One region of the Paenibacillus sp. FSL K6-2393 genome, then DNA from elsewhere that is predicted to be linked to it. Evidence: riboswitches for the same ligand, from Rfam matches in the RefSeq annotation. Region 1 holds a riboswitch; the other holds the start of a gene.
The links. A riboswitch is a leader RNA that binds a small molecule or an ion and turns the genes downstream of it on or off. The one in region 1 is predicted to bind glycine.
Positions count from the first base shown of each region.

Region 2: it holds a riboswitch for glycine, as region 1 does, so the genes downstream of both, gcvT (glycine cleavage system aminomethyltransferase GcvT) here and sdaAB (L-serine ammonia-lyase, iron-sulfur-dependent subunit beta) in region 1, are expected to answer to the same signal.

Region 1 covers NZ_JBBOCU010000002.1:517,108-527,238, reverse strand. Annotated here, with positions in the region: gene MHI14_RS29580 (alpha-glycosidase) at 1-1,658, shown strand, start outside; gene sdaAA (L-serine ammonia-lyase, iron-sulfur-dependent, subunit alpha) at 1,835-2,812, opposite strand; gene sdaAB (L-serine ammonia-lyase, iron-sulfur-dependent subunit beta) at 2,802-3,491, opposite strand; glycine riboswitch at 3,604-3,739, opposite strand; glycine riboswitch at 3,744-3,868, opposite strand; gene MHI14_RS29565 (phosphotransferase enzyme family protein) at 4,224-5,216, opposite strand; gene pstB (phosphate ABC transporter ATP-binding protein PstB) at 5,440-6,195, opposite strand; gene pstA (phosphate ABC transporter permease PstA) at 6,208-7,095, opposite strand; gene pstC (phosphate ABC transporter permease subunit PstC) at 7,098-8,033, opposite strand; gene MHI14_RS29545 (phosphate ABC transporter substrate-binding protein) at 8,149-9,075, opposite strand; gene MHI14_RS29540 (arsenic transporter) at 9,727-10,131, opposite strand, start outside.
Region 2 covers NZ_JBBOCU010000001.1:1,596,409-1,606,539, forward strand. Annotated here, with positions in the region: gene gcvPA (aminomethyl-transferring glycine dehydrogenase subunit GcvPA) at 1-1,188, opposite strand, end outside; gene gcvT (glycine cleavage system aminomethyltransferase GcvT) at 1,185-2,321, opposite strand; glycine riboswitch at 2,538-2,638, opposite strand; glycine riboswitch at 2,642-2,764, opposite strand; gene gcvH (glycine cleavage system protein GcvH) at 3,109-3,501, shown strand; gene MHI14_RS06995 (PTS mannitol transporter subunit IICB) at 3,921-5,375, shown strand; gene MHI14_RS07000 (BglG family transcription antiterminator) at 5,414-7,516, shown strand; gene MHI14_RS07005 (PTS sugar transporter subunit IIA) at 7,513-7,947, shown strand; gene MHI14_RS07010 (mannitol-1-phosphate 5-dehydrogenase) at 7,944-9,089, shown strand; gene MHI14_RS07015 (cysteine-rich CWC family protein) at 9,150-9,401, opposite strand; gene MHI14_RS07020 (endonuclease MutS2) at 9,542-10,131, opposite strand, start outside.

The DNA.
Region 1 (10,131 bases):
CCGAGGTACATGCCCTGACCGGGGATAAATATGCGTGGGATGCAACCAAAGCGCTGGTTCCCCTAACCAAGTTCACCTCTGACTCCATGTTCGATTACTACGAGGGTGAAGTGAAACCTCCCTACCACCGACTCAAATACTCTTTTCTGCTCAAAAGCGGCGAAGAACAGATCTGGATGACCGAGACGGACTTCCAGGAAGAAGAGCCGGACGATCCGGGTCGTATGTTCCAGTTCCCTTATATTCATGCCGGAGCTGTATTCACACCCCCTGCATGGGTTAAGGATGCGGTGTTCTATCAGATTTTTCCCGAACGATTCGCCAACGGCAACCCGGATATTAGTCCGGAAAAGGTAGAGCCGTGGGGTGGCGAGCCAACACCTTTCAATTTCTTCGGCGGTGACCTTCAGGGCGTGATCGACCATCTGGATTACATCAGCGATCTTGGCATTAATGCGATCTACTTCACACCCATCTTCGAAGCCACCACCAATCACAAATACGATACTGAGGACTACCTGCGGGTAGACCGGCACTTTGGTGACGCAGATACCGTGAAACGACTGGTCGAGCTATGCCATGCACGTGGAATTCGTGTACTTCTGGATGCTGTGTTTAACCATTCCGGGAAGACATTTGCGCCGTTTGTGGATGTGCAGAAGAACGGAGAACAATCCAAATATAAGGACTGGTTCCATGTACATGAATACCCGCTGGACGTGAAGGACGGCATTCCTACGTATGAGACCTTCGGATTCGAAGCGCATATGCCAAAGCTGAATACGGAGAATGCCGAGGTTAAGGCCTATCTGCTGGAGGTTGCCGAGTACTGGATCAAGGAAGTGGGTGCGGACGGATGGCGGCTGGATGTGGCAGACGAAGTGGATGATGCATTCTGGCGTGATTTCCGCCGTGTAGTCAAAGCGGCTAATCCGGATGCCTATATTCTGGGCGAAGTATGGAATGAGTCCTCTGCCTGGCTGCAAGGCGACCAGTTCGATGCGTCCATGAACTATCCGTTTACCGATGCCGTAAATGCTTTCTTTGTGAAAAATACAATGCACGCAGAACAGTTCGCGAACTCCATCGGACGACAGTTATCCCGTTATCCGCTTCAGGCCAGCGAAGTGGCGTTCAACTTGCTGGACAGCCACGATACCCCACGGCTGCTCACGTTGTGTGAAGGCGACCAACGCAAGATGAAGCTGGCTGCGTTATTCCAGTTCAGTTACATGGGTGCTCCGTGCATCTATTACGGAGACGAGATTGGCATGGACGGCGAACATGATCCGGGCTGCCGTAAATGCATGGAATGGGACGAAGCGAAGCAGGACCGGGAGCTGCTCGACTTTTATCAGAAACTAATCTCCCTGCGTCATGCTCATCCTGCCCTGCGTGCAGAAGGCACCGTTCGTTTCCTGCAGGCTCGTCCCGATGGCAGCCAACTGGTATTTGAGCGGCAAAATGAGGAGGAACGCATTCTGGTTCTGTTCAATCGATCAGAAGAGACGGCTATTGTCGAGCTGGAGGCCGGTGACGAAGAATGGACCGAGTTATTCGGCGGAAACCATCGTACCGCCAAGGAAGATGGCGTACTCGCCATTGAACTGCCTGCGTATGGATATGCCGTACTGAGTACGGCTGTGAGCCAGAACTAGAGTCATAATACACATTCATCTGATATAAGTATCCTAACTTCGCTTCATCTGGCAGCATAAAACAAGCGTCCTGCATAACCCGGATTCGGGTTCGCGGACGCTTGTTTTTGTATTTTTGTATTCGCCGTTATACATAATAATGTCACTGATTTATATATCGGTGGTCCCGGTTCAGCTTAAACCTGAGTATCCTTGTCCACTTGAGCATTGTCCACCCCACTTGTAGTTGTGTCAGAATCCGCTGGCTTCGACTCCTGCTCAGGCTCGGCACGCTTTGCCTTTGGTTTAGCCAGCTTTTGCATCATTTTGCGGCCGGTTGGTGTCTGGGCCAGTCCGCCCTGGGCTGTCTCCCGATGGCGGCTCGGCATCGCACTGCCTACTTCCAGCATGACGTCGATGACTTCGTCTGACGGAATGGCACTACGCACTCCGGCCAGGGCCATGTCAGCCGCAGCCAGCGCCGTAACCGCACCCAGTCCATTACGGACGATGCACGGGATTTCAACAAGGCCTGCGACCGGATCGCAGATAAGGCCCAGTGTATTTTTTAACGCCAAACCAACGGCATGAACGACCTGTTCCGGTGTACCTCCACGCAGTTCAACCATGGCACCCGCAGCCATGCCGATCGCGGAACCCACTTCCGCCTGACAGCCACCCTCGGCCCCGGAGATAAATGAATTGTTGGCAATAACATAACCAATCGCTCCCGCACAGAACAACCCGTTCACCAAATGTTCGTCCGTCCAGCCAAAACGCTCCTGTGAGCTAATAAAAACACCGGGGATGATGCCGCAGGAACCGGCTGTTGGTGTTGCCACGATCCGACCCATGGAGGCATTCACTTCAGATACACACAGGGCATACGCCATGGCAAGTGCGGAAGCATCTCCTGAGCAAGTCTCACCCTTGCGAATGTACTCGGCCATTTTTTTACCGTCTCCACCCGTTAACCCACTGCGTGATGTCGTATCTTCCGTTAACCCTTTGCGTACCGCTTCCTTCATCACCTGATAATATTCAGACATCTGTTTCACAACATCCGCTTCCGGTGTATTGGTCTCCTGAACCTGCTCCTCGATCATCAGCTGAGCAATGGTTTTGGATTCTGCTGTACAGATCGTATTCAGTTCGTGCAAATGTTTAAACCGCATCCGAATCAACTCCTCTCTTCAAATCGATAACACGAATGTCCAGCACATGGTCCAGCTCCCTTAGACGCCTGAGCATATCGGGATTAGGCACACCATCCATTTCCATCGCGGTAAGCGCTTCGCCATCACGGGCTTTCCGGTCCACCTGCATATACCCGATGTTAACCCCGGATGAACTGATCGTGGACGTTACAGATGCAAGCACCCCTGCTTTGTCCGCATGTCGCAGAACAAGTGTTGGAAACTCACCACTAATCTGAACACGAAAATCATTCATCGCATGCACCGATACACTGCCACCACCAATGGATGCACCGATTAAGGAGCAGGCACGTTCTCCATGCCATAACTCAATTTTGACCGTATTTGGATGAGGAGCAGGCAGGCCACTTGTATAAAACTCAACCTCCATGCCTGCTTCCTCTGCGTATTGCTCTGCATCCGGGATACGTGGATCGTCTGTGACATAGTCCAAAAGACCGCCGATCAGTGCCAGATCTGTTCCGTGCCCCTGATACGTGTCAGCGAATGAACCATATAACGTCAGCCGGGCACGTTCTGGCGTACATCCAAGCCACTGACGAGCAATTCTCCCTAACCTTGCCGCTCCAGCTGTATGTGAACTTGAAGGCCCTGTCATGGACGGACCAATAATTGAGAAAACATCTTTAAATCGCACTTTATAACCCTCCAATTGTATTCGTCATTTCCATCCAGAATCTAATCCATATTGTTCCTTATTTACTGAATGATGACATCAAAAAAGGACAGAAGAAGGCCTCAGGCCCTCTCTCTGTCCTCGATACCTGAGAGTTTCACGATCAGCAGTGTCTCACGACAAGGTGCATTGCCTGCGATTACAGACAAGTTCACCGGTCCCACTGATCATATACCCCTTGGGTGGCGCAGTTCGCGCACTCTCCAGAGTTGCGTCCAACGATGGTACATTTACCTGAGAGATTAACCACTGCGCCGGGTGCGCAGCAGCTTGCTCCTTCGGTGCCTGAATACTAGCCATTGTGCTCGGCTAACCCAGGTCTCTCCCGCTCGTTATCATCCGCTATATGGAACCATTCTGAGCTTATGTCAGAACAGTCATGGAAGTCATTAATTTCTTCTTCATTAAGATTAATCGACCGGAAGATCAGTGTCAACAAACTTAACGATTTCTTTGGGTGTATTTCCTTCATTTCCTATTGAAGCGATGATAACCAGAATATTTTGTCAGCTTTCATTACATTAATACGTTAAAAAGATCTTTTAAACAGCTCATTTCGTTCTACTTCAATCAATGATGTGCTTACTATTATTTATGATATTGTCCATGAAACCGTTCGGGTATTCAGGCAACCATAATCTTTGATCCACACTGCTCACTAACCCATCCGAGTCTGCACATCTGGATTATAAATCACAGTTCATAAAATATGCTCTCGTTCTGTACATAAGGTCTGCAATACTTGCTGCATAGCTTCGGCATGCGATCTTTCATCCATTCGTGCCTCGACTCATTCGCCATCTGAAAGGCATAATAACCCAGTGTAAAAATCAACATGAATCCTTCCATTAATCGGATATCACGATCCGTCAGTGGTGCGATCTGTTTGGTATAACCGGATAAGAATATATCTCGTTCCTCCCGGTTGAACATAAGTGCTGCTCCTCCAGCATCAAAAAGATAGTACCCATACCCGTATAGACAAAAATCAATCATAGATATGCCCTGATCCGTTATCAGCAGATTGTTGCGAGTAATATCCCCATGAATGATCCCCCATGTTCCTGCGTGCTGCGGGTATGTTTCTAACTGTTCATTAATGTTCTCAAACGTCTCACGAAGCAGGTCGAAGTCTTCCGTTGTAAAAATCCCCAGTCGGACGCCTTCCTCTAGCTGCCCTAGCATGACCAAGTTCTCATGGATGTTGCCATATGCCGGCCGCACCTTTGTTCGATCTGTCTGATTCTGCTCACGCCCATATTGATGAAGCATCTGCAGTTGTGCCCCAAGATCATAGATCTGCTCTGTTGTCAGGCGTTCTCCCTGCTGGATGTCCCTTCCCTCAATCCACTCCAGTACTGTACAGCAGATTTCTTTACCCGCTTCACTTTTCCATACCGTGACCCAGTCTCCCGATACATTCCGTACCGGATGCTGCACGCGCAATTCCGTCGTTGCATTTAACTCATGAAGCAGGTTCATCTCTGCCTTCAGCGCAGGAAGCGTATGCTGAATGCCTGTCATACTTGTATATGCGGCTTGATGGATACGTAACAGATACTTCTTCCCGCTTGCTTCATCGACGACATGATATGTCAGATTCTCATTGTGGCGAATATATGAAACGACAGGTTTCTCAATAGTGTAGTTCTGTATAATCTGAGCTGCCATATGGTCGTAAGACATCTGATTCGTAGTGATTATCAACATCTCCTTCGAAGTCATGTAAACGTTCTCTTCACACTAAATATCGTAGCATAATGTTTATCCCGCATACAGAAAATCCCACTAAAATTATAAATTAAAAAAGCACAACCCCCGAACAACCGTCCAGGCATTGTGCTTTCTTTTGTCTCTATTATTTCTTAATCTCTCTGTCTATTGCTCTATGTTACACTCCATGATCCAATTAACCGAAACGACCCATAATGTATTCTTGCGTCAGACGATTGTCCGGGTTCGTGAAAATATGCTCTGTATCCCCGTGCTCAACCATGCTTCCCAGATAGAAATAAGCTGTATAATCCGAGATGCGCGCCGCCTGCTGCATGTTATGGGTAACAATAACAATCCGCAGCTCCTTCTTGAGCTCGGTAATCAACTCTTCAACTTTACCCGTAGATACCGGGTCAAGTGCAGATGCAGGCTCGTCGAGCAGCAGAATCTGCGGATCAACAGACAGGGCGCGGGCGATACACAGACGCTGCTGTTGTCCACCCGAGAGAGACAGAGCTGACTCGTTCAGCCTGTCTTTCACTTCGTCCCAGAGCGCAGCACGACGCAAGCTTTTTTCCACAATTTCATCCAGTGCCTTCTTACTCTTCGTACCGCGGTAGCGGGGGCCAAACGCGATATTGTTGTAGATGGACTTATGAAAAGGATTCGGCTTCTGCCACACCATGCCAATCTTCTGGCGAAGCTTGATTACATCGGTTCCAGGCTCATTCAGATCGTTACCGTCCATCCAGATATGTCCCTCTGTACGGGAACCGGCAATCTCGTCGTTCATCCGGTTCAGCGACCGGAGGAACGTGGATTTACCACACCCAGACGGCCCAATAAGAGCCGTTACGCTTGCTTCAGGAAACGTCAGGCTAATCTGCTTGACTGCCTGGAAATGTCCATAATATATGCTTAACTGTTCCGTACCAAAAGGTATGGCCATGTTGGTTCCTCCTTATTTCGAAGCTGTCATGCGGCGGAATACAACCCGACCGATCCAGCGTGCACTTAGATTGAACGCCAGCACGAGAATGACAAGCACGGCGGACGCCCCTGCTGCCACTTCTTTGGAATCTGGCCCAATACCTTCACTATTCACTTTCCAGATATGGACAGCAAGTGTCTCTGCCGGACGGAAAGGATTAAGCGGTGATCTTGGACTCGTTGGATTCCAATCTGTAAAGTCCAATGGCGGACTACTCATACCTGCGGTGAACATCAGCGCGGCTGCTTCACCGAAGATCCGGCCCGATGCTAGGATCGTACCCGTAATCAAGCTCGGCAATGCCACAGGTAGCAGAATTGAAGTAATAATCTTCCACTTGGACAGTCCAAGCGCCAGACCTGCTTCCTTCTGTTCCTTCGGAACGGCCCGGAAGGCCTGTTCCGTTGTCCGTACCATCAGTGGCAAGTTAAAGATCGCCAGAGCCAAGGCACCCGAGATCAGGGAGAAACCAAGACCAAATTGATTTACTAGCAGCAAAAGACCAAACAAACCGATAACGATGGATGGGAATGATGACAACACTTCAACGACCAGACGAATGAAGCTGGTAATCTTGCCTGGTTTGGCGTATTCCGCCATGTAAATTCCGCCGCCCCATCCGAGTGGGATGGTAACAATCAAGGTCAAGACAAGCAAGAATACGGAGTTGAAGAGCTGTGGACCAATCCCGCCGCCACCCTTAAGCAACTGTGGTGCGCTTGTCAGGAAGTTCCAGCTAATATGTCCAATGCCTCTATACATGATGAAGCCAAGCAGACCGAGCAATAGAATAACAATGAACAGGGCCAGTACAACGATAACGGATGTTGCAATTTTATCTACCGTCTTTGCCTTCATTTTCATACCCGGTTTCTCCTTTCAAGCAGGCGAACCAGAATGACGAAGACAAATGTCATCACCAACAGGACAAGCGCCATACTCCACAGTGCATTGTTATGAACAGAACCCATCGTGGTGTTACCCATGCTGAGAGTAATTACACTTGTTAATGTTGAAGCTGATTCGAGCAAGGATGTTGGAACATGCGGTGCATTACCGATAACCATCTGTACAGCAAGAGCTTCACCAAACGCACGAGCCATACCCAAAACGACACCTGTCAACAAAGCTGGCAAAGTCGTTGGAATAATGACACGGTAGATGGTTTGCCAGCGAGTGGCCCCCAGTGCGTAGGAGGATTCTCGCAATCCTTTTGGCAACGCGGACAAGGCATCTGCCATAATACTTGTCACCGTAGGAAGTATCATTACCGCGAGAACAAGACATCCGGCTGCAATCCCGACGCCTGTTCCACCGAAGATACTGCGCAACAAAGGTACGATGACACTCAGACCGATAAATCCGTACACAACGGATGGAATTCCGGACAAGAGCTCAATCGCAGGCTGCAAGATTTTTTTCCCTTTACCCGGTACAATCTCTGTCATGAAGAGTGCTGCACACAGGCCAAGCGGACTTGCGATCAATGCTGCAAGCAAGGTTGTAATGAAAGAACCTGTGATGAACGGCAATGCCCCGTAGAACGCAGGCTCTCCAGTTGGATTCCACGTTTTCCCACCAAGAAATTCACTTATGCTTATTCCATTTTGGAAAAATGTCGATAGTCCCTTGGACGCTACAAAATAAACAATGGAAAACATGACAACGATCAGGAAAACGACACAAATCGACGTATAGATCCGTCCCGTCCACTCTTCCCAATAATGTTTCTCTTTTAAGGGCCGGCGCGGTTTCAACTTGTTATTCATTACCGTTCCCCCTTCGGTCTGTTCCATAACAACCATCCTTCTATAGTAGAATTAATGCAAAATATGGGATTATTTTAGAGCAAACCGCGTAAAGAGGCGGGACCTAAGTCCGCCTCTTTCGCTGTATGCGCAAGTTCAAAGATTACTCAACCACATTACCTGCTGCATCGCGTTTTACTTTCATACCTGACATTGGAATGTATCCAAGTTCTGTCACGTCGTTTTGTTGAATTTCGTCACTCAAGATGTAGTCCAAGAATGCTTTTGTTGCTGCATCAGGCTCACCTTTTGTGTACATGTGCTCGTAAGCCCATACTGGATAAGTTCCTGCTTCTACGTTCTCAACTGTTGCTTCTACACCTTCGTATTTCAACACTTGCAAGCTGTCATCCAAGTAAGACAGGGCGAGGTAACCAATAGCACCTGGCGTTTCAGATACCAATTTTTTTACGTTACCAGAAGAATCTTCTTGAATCGAACCTTGGATATCATCCATTTTTGCACCCAATGCATACTTCTCGAAAGTTGCACGAGTACCTGAACTACTTGGACGGTTTACAATAACGATTGCTTGATCCGCACCACCAACGTCTTTCCAGTTCGTTACTTTACCGGAGAAGATGTCGATCAGTTGTTGCTTCGTCAAATCTTCTACCCCTGCATCTTTGTTGCTAACTGGCGCCATAGCTACTACTGCTACTTGATGGTCAACCAATTCTTTTACTTTGGCTTCGTCCTCCAGTTTCTCTTCTGCAAATACATCAGAGTTACCGATTGTAGCTTGTCCGTCAGATACTTGTGTCAAACCAGTACCACTACCGCCACCTTGAACTTGAACCGTTACGTTCTTATATTCATCAACTGCCATAAATTTCTGTCCAGCTTGTTCTACCAGAGGTAGCAATGCTGTCGATCCGACTGCCAGAATGTTACCGCTAAGCTCAGTAGCAGCTTCTCCTGATCCATTGCTTGCGGCACCCTCTGTACCAGCGTCATTTTTCGATCCGCATGCTGCGAGAACCAGTACGAACGTTAAGGTCATCAAAATAAACGGCAACTTTTTAAACATGTTTTGTTTTCCTCCCCCAATGTAGTGATGGCGTTTTGTGAATTTGTTTGTTCACCATCAACTCTTTACTCATTGTAGTTTCGGTATGTCATCTTAAAATCAATGTTTTGTAAACGCAATGTTAAAAATATCGGCTGTATATTGAAATTTATCTGAGAGAAATTGCGCTGAAGTGGTCGCTACGGGAACGGACGTTGTTTCAATCCGTATTGTGAAGTAGCTCATACCATGAGTGGCCGTTCCGGTTACGGATCGTTCTTCTGATCGCTGTTGTCTCCAAATTTCTTTGATTAATAATTTTAATTGTTGTAATTAGGAGACAGCTTATGCTTCCGATGCAGCTTTCTTACAGAAAGCTTTCAGGCGAACGCTTCGCTTCTTCAGAATCGATTCCGTTCCCTTCGCTGTGTCAGCGCTCGTTGGATCTCAGGCATTTCAATCTCCTGCCTGGGGAGTAGGCAAAGAAGGCCAGCCCTACAATGGGCTGGCCTTATGTAAATGCTTAACTGCTTAATTGAAATAGAGAATTCAATTCTTCTATAGAAGAAACAAAAAAACTGCCTCACTGCCAGTGCTTAGCACCAGCTGTGAGAGCAGCCTTTTACATTACAATAGACTATCTTATTAATGCTTAATGTAAATCTAATTTTACTAACCCAGAATCCATAACCACAATGCCAACCCGGCTAGGGTAATTAACAATGTCGGAATGGTCAGGATGATGCCTGCCTTGAAATAATACCCCCATGTAATCTTCACACCTTTGCGGGATAACACATGCAGCCACAGCAATGTGGCAAGAGATCCAATCGGGGTCATTTTGGGACCCAGGTCGGAACCAATGACATTGGCATAGATCAATGCTTCCTGAATAATACCTTCGGTATGCGCGCCCTGGATGGCTAGCAGGTTAATCAACACGGTCGGCAGGTTGTTCATCACCGATGATAATACAGCAGCGATGATGCCCATCCCGAGCGAAGCAGCCAGCAGACCATGCTCTGCTATGGCATCCAGCCAGCGGCTCAGATGATCCGTTAACCCTGCATTACGCAG
Region 2 (10,131 bases), on a different contig from region 1:
TGTTCCTTCAGGAAGATTAATCACGAATTCATTAAATGTTGGTGCATTAAAAGTAAGGCTAACTCCAGGAATCGCAGTTAATGTATTCAGGGTGTAATGACTCTTTTGCAAATTCAGATCCGCGACATCGATCATGCCCTGTTTACCCATGATGGACATGTACACAGATGCGCTGAGTGCAAGCAAAGCCTGGTTGGAACAGATGTTGGATGTCGCCTTTTCGCGGCGGATGTGCTGTTCACGTGCTTGCAGTGTGAGTACAAAACCACGCTTGCCGTTGCGATCGGTGGTCTGGCCTACAATTCGGCCAGGAATTCGGCGCATATGAGGCTGGGATACGGCGAAATATCCGCATGTCGGGCCGCCGAGTGAAGCGGCGATGCCGAGGGGCTGCGCATCACCTACAACGATGTCGGCACCCAGCTTGCCTGGGGCTTCCAGCAGACCCAGCGATAGCGGGTTGGCACTTACAACGAGCAGGCCCTTGTGCGCATGCACGAGGTCGGCAGCCTGTTTTACATTTTCTACAGCACCAAAGAAGTTCGGACTCTGGATCATGACAGCAGCGGTATCGTCCGATATGGCGGCTTGCAGGGCATCCCAATCAGTGACGCCATCCTTATAACCAATCTCGACAATCTCCAGACTTAATCCGTGCGCATATGCCTGCAATACCTGACGGGCTTCCGGATGAACGGTACGGGATACGATGAGCTGTTTGCGACGAGTTGCCGCTGCGGCCAGATTACCTGCTTCTGCAAAGGCAGTTGCGCCGTCATACATACTGGCATTGGCTACAGCCATACCGGTTAATTCACAGATGTAGGATTGAAATTCGAAAATGGCCTGTAGTTCACCTTGGCTGATCTCAGGCTGATAAGGTGTGTAGGCAGTGTAAAACTCGGAACGGGAAATGACATGATTGATGACGGAAGGAACATGATGATCATATATGCCAGCGCCGAGGAAGCTGGCGTGTGTTTCGAAATTGGCGTTAGCGCCGGCTTGTTTGGACATATGACGTGTCAGCGCATATTCATCAAGTTTGGAGGATACGGGCAGCTCGCCCTGATAACGAATCTCCTGCGGAATGTCCTGAAACAGTTCCTCCAGCGTATCCACACCGATGGTTGCGAGCATGGCGCTCTGATCTTGCTCAGTCATGGGAATGTAACGGTGCTTGCTCATGCTTGATCAGCTCCTTGAGTAGGTGTCTTCGACGTACGTGTCCGTTTATGAAAAGGGGTCTTCACGACCTCGGCTTTTAGTTTCTTGCCGCGGATCTCAATCTCAAGCGGGGTTCCCAGCGCAGCGTATTTACTGTCGATGAGAGCAAGCCCCAGATTACGCTTCAATGTAGGTGATTGCGTGCCTGTTGTTACTTCACCAATCTGTACGCCTTCGGCGTAAATCGGATAGTGGGGGCGGGGAATACCACGCTCCAGCACTTCGATGCCGACCAGTTTGCGGGCAGGCCCGTCAGTTTTTTGCTGTAACAAGGCTTCGTATCCGATAAAAGGTCCGGCATTCAGCTTCACAAACATGCCAACGCCAGCTTCGAGCGGAGAGATGGTTGCCGACAATTCCTGTCCATACAGGGGGAGCCTTGCTTCAAAGCGCAGTGTATCCCGGGCACCAAGTCCGGTTGGTACGAGTCCGTGACCTTCTCCGGCTTGCATTAATCCATTCCACACCGCAGCAGCATGGTCCGCAGGTACATATAGTTCAAAGCCGTCCTCACCGGTATAACCTGTACGGGACAACAGTAATTTAACGCCGCATACCTCTGCCTGCTGTACAAAACGGAAAGGCTCAATCGAGGATACATCCGTATCTGTAACTTTCCCGATAATATCTACAGCCAGTGGACCTTGCAAGGCGAGCAGCGCCGTCTGCTCAGAATCGTTAGTCATGCTTACGCCAGGGATCAAGTGCTCTTGCAGCCACGCCCAATCCTTGTCGATGTTGGAGGCATTAACAACGAGCATGTAATGCTGATCTTCCAGCTTATACACGAGCAGATCATCTACCACACCGCCATCTGGATAACACATCAGGGTGTACTGGGCTTGACCCGGAACGAGCGTGGTCACATCATTGGTCGTCATTTGTTGCAAAAAAACTTCAGCCTGCTCACCCTGTACGGTGAATTCACCCATATGGGATACATCAAATAGTCCAGCACGCTCACGCACCGCTTCATGTTCTTTCTGGATTCCGCTAAATTGCACTGGAAGCTCCCAGCCTCCAAAATCAATGCACCGTACGCCTTCGTATTGCTGATACAGTGGGAAGAGTGGTGTTCTAAGCAAATCGGACATCAAATCACCTCGTCATGGGCCGTCAACCGGCCGGATATACAATCGTGGATCAATGAACCAGGGTATTTTTACATTTTTCAGCAGAGATTTTTCGTAGATAAGTATGTTAAGGCAGCTATGACAGCGCCGTTCTACATCCTGTTTTTCGTTTTTTGGGAAAAAGGAAAAGGACAGGCCAAAGAATCGGCATGCCAAGTAGCACGCTGTATTCTAAGGCTCTGTCCCTTGTACCTGAGAGTTACCCCGCTGCGTTGTGCAGCAGGTTTCCCCTTGGGTGATCATAACGCCCGCACAGGGCGAATAGATGCTCTCCAGAGTTGCGTCCCGTAAAAGTCCTTTTGCCTGAGAGATTCACCCCCGCTTATCGGTGGTTTACTCCTTCGGCGTTACCTCATGTACATCCCGAATCGGGTGTCACGGGTAATCTCTCCCTTTACATTCATCCGCGGGTATAACATAGTCCAATAAACACATTTACTCCTCTCATTAAAACGTGAATCCACTACCGATGTCAAGAACGATGTCATAGATTATAATTAAAAACCGAATATTTAATTTGGTTTCAATGTTATTGTTCGTGTATTTAAAAAGACTGCGCTTACTATTCTAATATTCACCAGTATATGAAGAAAGAGTGTAATCGGGTTACAGGATTTAGAGGTGATCAATAAATAAATTGTGAGGTATCTTGACATTTGAATCAAAAATATCATACGCTATGTTCTGGGAAAAAGGTTAAGGTCAAAGAACGCATGCACTCATTTAATGAAAAGCGAGGCGGATATCGATGAGCGAATTGAAAAGTGATTTCCTGTACAGTGAAGAGCACGAATGGGTGCAAACCGTAGGGGAGGATACTGTACGTATTGGCATTACCGAGTTCGCGCAGCATCAGCTGGGTGACATTGTGTTTGTGGAATTGCCTGACCTTGAAACCAATGTAAAAGCAGAGGACAGCATTGGAACGATTGAATCGGTCAAAACGGTTTCCGACTTGTTCTCTCCCGTCACAGGTTCAATTATTGCAGTCAATGATTCGTTGCAGGACTCCCCTGAACTTGTGAACAGCTCTCCTTACGAGGAAGGTTGGATGATTGAGATTCGTGTTGAGGGAGATCTGACAGCAGCATTGTCTACATTGATGAATGCAGACGCGTATCGTAAACATACGGAAGAATAGTATCAACGAACTTGTACTTATTAACATATATTTTATAAGCGAATGAAATGAGTTTCATATTGTTTCGACCTGTGTGAGCCGGATGCTTGCACAGGTTTTTTGTGCTTTCCAAGAATGGTTTTGAATGTAGATTTGAGCAGATTGTGGATGTAAATCATCTGATTGGACCAAGCTATAGGTTAGAAAATGACTCTGGAAATGATAAAAGTCATAGGCAAGAAAAACCTTGTGTACCAATGGGTTCAGCCATTATGCATCGATTAAAACGATTACATAACCTAATGTTGTCATCATTGTTCATGACGAAAGTACGCTTTCATTTCATTGAACAGGAGAGCATTCTCGCTTAGGATTACAGCAGGGGAGAAATGATACCCCTTTCATAAATCATAATCACTTGATCCAAGGAGGATAATACAATGAGTAATTTGGACCAATCGTCCAATTCCAAAGGTGGGCTACGGGTAGGTGTGCAGCGTTTTGGCCGTTTCCTGAGTGGTATGGTCATGCCGAATATGGGAGCGTTCATCGCCTGGGGATTAATTACGGCCATGTTCATTCCAACAGGCTGGTTCCCTAACGAGACACTGGCACAGCTAGTCGATCCGATGATCAAATATTTGCTGCCACTGTTAATCGGTTACACCGGGGGTACGATGGTGCATGGTCAGCGTGGTGGTGTCGTGGGTGCCATTATGACCATTGGGGTCATCGTGGGTAGTGATATCCCGATGTTTCTAGGTGCCATGATTGCCGGACCACTGGCAGCATGGATCATCAAAAAGTTTGATAAATCGATCGAAGGTAAAGTTAGAGCCGGATTTGAAATGCTGGTTAACAACTTCTCAGCCGGTATTATTGGCGGGATCTTGGGGATTTTTGCGCTACTGGGCATCGGGCCTGCTGTAGAAGCAATTAGCAAAGTATTATCTGCCGGGGTACAAGGCTTAATGAATCTTGGTTTGCTGCCGCTGGTCAACCTAATCATTGAACCAGGTAAAGTATTGTTCCTGAACAATGCAATCAACCACGGGATTCTAACACCAATTGCAACAGATCAAGCGAGAGAATTAGGGCAATCCGTATTATACATGCTTGAATCGAACCCGGGTCCGGGACTTGGTATCTTGCTTGCTTACTGTTTCTTCGGACGTGGAATGGCCAAATCTTCTGCACCAGGTGCCGTTATCATTCATTTCTTCGGGGGAATTCATGAGATCTACTTCCCTTACATTTTGATGAGACCAATTCTGATTCTTGCCGCAATTGCGGGTGGCGTCGCAGGTACATTAACATTTATGCTCACCGGAGCAGGACTTGTTTCAGCACCATCACCGGGTAGTATTATCGCGTATTTCCTCTTAACACCAAAAGGTGGATACCTGCCAATGCTTGCAGGGGTGCTTGTAGCAGCCGTCGTTTCCTTCCTGGTAGCAGCAGTGTTGCTGAAAACGGGTAAACAAAAGGACGAAGATCTGGAGTCCGCATCCAGTCGGATGAAAGACATGAAGAGTCAAGGAACCGTGCCAAACGCTGGCATTACGGCTAATCATCGTGAAGCAGACAGAGCCGCAGATATGGCTTCTTCTACAGTCAAAACAGACGTGAAGAAAATTGTCTTCTCCTGTGATGCAGGGATGGGGTCGAGTGCCATGGGTGCTTCCATTCTACGCAAGAAGATGAAGGCAGAGGGGATTGACGTTACGGTGACCAATACGGCTATCAGTGATATCCCGCCGGATGCAGATGTGGTCATCACACAACAAATATTAACCGATCGTGCCCGCTCCGTTGCGCCGAACGCAGAACATATATCCATCGACAACTTCCTAAAAAGCCCGGAATACGATGCGCTCGTTGAACGTCTAAAGTAATTGCACGCATTTGTTTTCCCTGAGCCGGAGGCTGAGATATGAGTATTACCAAAAGACAACGTGAAATCGTGGAGTTTCTGCTGGAGCATCCACATGAAGTCACTGCCGGCGAAATCGCCGTTGAAGTAAAGGTCAGTACCCGAACAGTTCACCGGGAGCTGCAAATGATTGAACAATGGCTTGAACCTTTGGGCATGAGGCTGGAAAAAAAATCAGGAACCGGTATCCGAATCGATGCCGGTTCCGATGATCTGGCTGTATTGCGCCAGCAACTAGAGGGTAAAGAATATGTAGAGTTTACGCCGGAAGAGCGTAAGCTCTTCATGCTTTGCATCCTGCTGGATGAACCGGAGCCTGTAAAGTTACTCGCCTTGGCTTCGGATCTGAAAGTGACCGTATCCACCGTAACCACTGATCTGGACGATCTGGAGTCACGAATTCGTCAGGCGGGACTGAAGCTGGTTCGCAGACGTGGATATGGCGTCAAGATTAACGGAAGTGAGACGATTCATCGCACAGCCATAGCTGCACTTGCTCTCGAATTTCTGGATGAGTCCGACCTATTCGGAAGACAGCCAGAACAGGGAGGATCCATCGTAAACCAAAAACTGTTGGATATGATTGGGCACGGTGATGTGCTTACGGTCGAGAATGCGTTATGGCAACCAGATATCGAATGGCTGGAGAACATCCCGGAACGGCAATACATGAAGCTGCTGATTCAATTATCCGTAGCGGTTGTACGTATTCGTAAAGGCTTTGGCATTGGCCGTATGTCTCCACGAGAGAACACGGGAGATGCAGTTGCAGAGCAGGATGAGATGAAGGTTCCACCTTATATGGCTTCCCGCTTGTGTGGTGTGTTATCCACCCAGCTGGGGCTGACATTCTCCCAAGATGAGCAAGCTTATTTTCACAGACTATTAGTTGAGACAGAGCAGCGGATTCACTCTTCGAGGCTGTTGCCAATAGACGACTTGATTTTACTGGACAGGGTACATTCACTGATTGATCAGATGCAGGCGAGGACGCATTACGCCTTTCATGAGGATCGTTTGCTTCGTGAAGGTCTGCTTGGTCATATGCAACCTGTAATGGAGCGAATTGAAGGACAACAGATGATTCGTAATCCGCTTTTGCAGCAGATTCGCAAGGATTATGATTCCCTCTTTGAAGATGTCAAAAAATCTGTGGGGCAAGCTTGGCCAGGCACAGACGTTCCGGATGAGGAGATTGGTTTCCTGGTTATGCACTTTGGAGCTTCCATCGAGAGGTTACGTGCATTGAAACGGGAGATCAGGGCGATCATCGTGTGTACAAGCGGAATCGGATCATCACGCATGCTTTCCAGCCGATTATCCAAGGAGATTCCCGAGATTCGGATTATGGATAGCGTGTCCTGGTACGAGGCTGCCCGGATACCTACAGATCAATATGATCTTGTCTTATCTACTGTTGATCTGCCGATGGATGAGCATCAGTATTACAAAGTGAGTCCACTGCTTACGGCAGAAGAGAGCGAACGTCTGCGTCATTTTATCCGAACAACAACGTTACAACGACAGCATAATAAGCCCCGTGAAGCAGAGGTTCAGACGACAAGTCGTTACTCTGACCCTGATGGAATGGAAGCTATTTTAGTTGAAATCGTCCGAATTATTGGCAAGTTTCAGGTGTACCCGCTGGATAATCAGGACATCGGGTTCTATAAAACGGTGTATGCGATGTGCAACGTACTCCATGGATCTGGTGTGCTGAAGGAACCGGGGGAGATCGCAAAACGGTTGGAGGCACGTGAAGCAGTGGGGAGTCAGAAGATTCCCGGTACAAGACTTGCGCTGTTTCATACACGCAGTGAGGGAATTTATAGGCCGTCCATTAGCTTGTTTCAACTCACTGAGCCACTTCTTCGTACGCCGGATGATCCGGCAGGAGTTACCCATGTCCTCTTGATGCTTGGTCCCAGAGAATTATCCAAGGAAAGCCTGGAGGTTCTCAGTGAGATCAGTGCCCTGTTATTGCAGGAAGAAATGATTACATTGCTGGAAAAGGGAATCAGGGATGAACTCATCCATTACCTGTCCCAAGAACTTGTTGGATTTTATCGCAGTAAAACCGAAATTGGAGGTCAACCATTATGAGTATGTTAACAACAGATAAAGTCATCATGAACGCGACGGCTCAGGACAAATACGAAGCGATTCGTATGGCAGGGCAGATTCTGAAGGATGCGGGACATATTACCGCTGATTACATTGAAAAGATGATTGAACGGGAAGAGATTGTCTCGACCTATGTAGGGAACGGCCTGGCTATTCCGCACGGTACGAAGGAATCCAAAGCTTTCATTTTATCCACAGGTATCTCTGTCATCCAGTATCCACAGGGTGTTGATTTTGGCGAAGAAAAGGCTTATATGGTCATTGGTATCGCGGCTCAAGGCGGGGAACATATGGAGATCCTGACTAGCATCGCGGTGATCTGTGCTGAAGATGAGAATATGGAGGCCTTGCGTCTGGCGAAAACAGCCGAAGAAGTTATCGCTATTCTGGAAAGTGAAATGGAGCTATGAAGGCCCTACACTTTGGCGCAGGTAACATTGGTCGCGGGTTTATCGGCTTGATTCTGTCCCGTGCGGGCTATGAGGTGGTTTTCTCCGACGTGAATCAGAACTTGGTAACAGCTCTCCAGCAACGGGGGCAGTATACGGTGGAACTGGCTAACGAGAGCAAGGATCAGGAGACCGTCACAGGCGTAAATGCAATTGATGGGACCCAGCTGGAGACGGTTGCCCAAACCGTTGTGGAAGCTGATCTGATTACAACCGCAGTGGGTGTGGGTGTGCTGAAACATATTGCACCAGGTATTGCAAAGGGACTTGAGAAAAGACTGAATTCAGGTCCTGTTCAAAACCCACTTCACATTATTGCTTGTGAGAACGCCATTGGAGCCAGTACACAGTTGAAAGAACATGTATATGCTCTGCTCAATGAAGAAGTGCGTTCCCTTGCAGATCAGTACGTTTATTTTCCAGATTCAGCCGTAGACCGGATAGTGCCTATTCAGCATCATGAAGACCCGTTGCATGTACAGGTGGAGCCTTTTTACGAGTGGGTGGTGGATCGTTCCCAGATGGCTCCTGCATTCAAACCGGTTGAGGGTATCGTATATGTCGATGATCTGGAGCCGTATATCGAACGGAAGCTGTTCACTGTTAATACAGGACACTGCGTTGCAGCTTATATAGGTAATGTGCACGGGTATGACACGATTCAGAAGGCTATTGCCGACGAGAAGGTGAAATCGATTGTATACGGTGCTTTGCAGGAAACCGGAAAAGTTCTGGTGAAGCGTTTTGCATTCAACCCGGAAGAACATGAGCAGTATATTGTCAAAATATTGGGACGGTTTGTCAACCCGTATCTCACCGATGAGGTTACTCGAGTTGGTCGTTCCCCGCTGCGCAAGTTGTCTCCAAATGATCGTCTGGTTCGCCCGGCCCTTCAGGCATATGCGGATGGAACTGATACGACTTATCTGGCTATGGGTATGGCAGCAGCCTGCAAGTTCGATGTCTCCGATGATCCGGAAGCAGTTGAACTGCAGAACATGATCCGCCAGAAGGGGATTACAGCTGCGCTCCACCAATATACGTCCATGGATGAGCATCATCCGGTGCTTGAACAGGCTGTTGCCCAGTATAACCAAATGTAAGAACAGTGGCAGCCAGCTAACAGTATAGATGAGGCATAATGAAGAAGAGCCATACAGTTGTTAACTGTGTGGCTCTTCTTTTTGTTGGCTTTTATCGGCATATTCGTCCAAACAGCGTTGACATATGCACGATTTTCGACGCTGCTCTGGCGGAATGCGGTCAAACACACCCTCGGGGAAAGTAGCCCGGTTACACCAGCATTCCGAATGAGGATGTCCTGCGGCATAGGAACAGCGATTAGCTTCCCCGCATAATGGGCAGACAAGAACATCGATATGGATGTGCTCTTGATCGTCTTGTTCTGCAGACATTCAGTTCTTCCCTCCCTGTGCAATAGCTACGAGCTGAAGTTAAACATACTGGTCCCCAGTATAACAGAAATGTGCCGGTGATTATGGATTTCGCTCTGTATATATGACTTCCAGTTCACCACATCTGTTTCTCCCATCGGCTATTCTTCAGGCGGTAATTCGATCTGTAGGCCTTCCACATGTTTGCGTCCCATCAACTTACGCTTCTTTCGATTTTCCTTTGTTTCTAGCACAATGTCCAAGTCATAATCGTCACCCGGATAAAGCTCATCGGCTGATATATGCAGGGTCAGGCGTTTCTTATGGATTTTGACTTTGCGTCCTCGCAGCATGACCCCGATATTTCCACGGCTATCCTCGACATCACAGACGATGCCCGACTGATTAAGATAGGCCGCATACACCCGATCCCCTTTGCGAAAAGTTTTGGCAGGAGCAGGAGAATCCGACTCTCTGGTTGTTGTCTTTTTGTGGGGACCGATTGAATCCTTTGACTGTTTCGACTGGTTCCGCTTGGATAACTCTGCTGGGCCGTCTGCTTCTGCAACGGAACGATCAGGCGTCAGGGCCGGATTTTCCAAAGGAGATGATGTGAACACTAATGTACGATCTCTTGAAATACTTTGATCGGACAGGGACTTGGATCGCTCGATAATTCGCTGTGGCATGCCCAGCTTTAATGCGATGGAATAAGCATAGCTTTCACCAGCTTCTCCGATACGCAATCGAT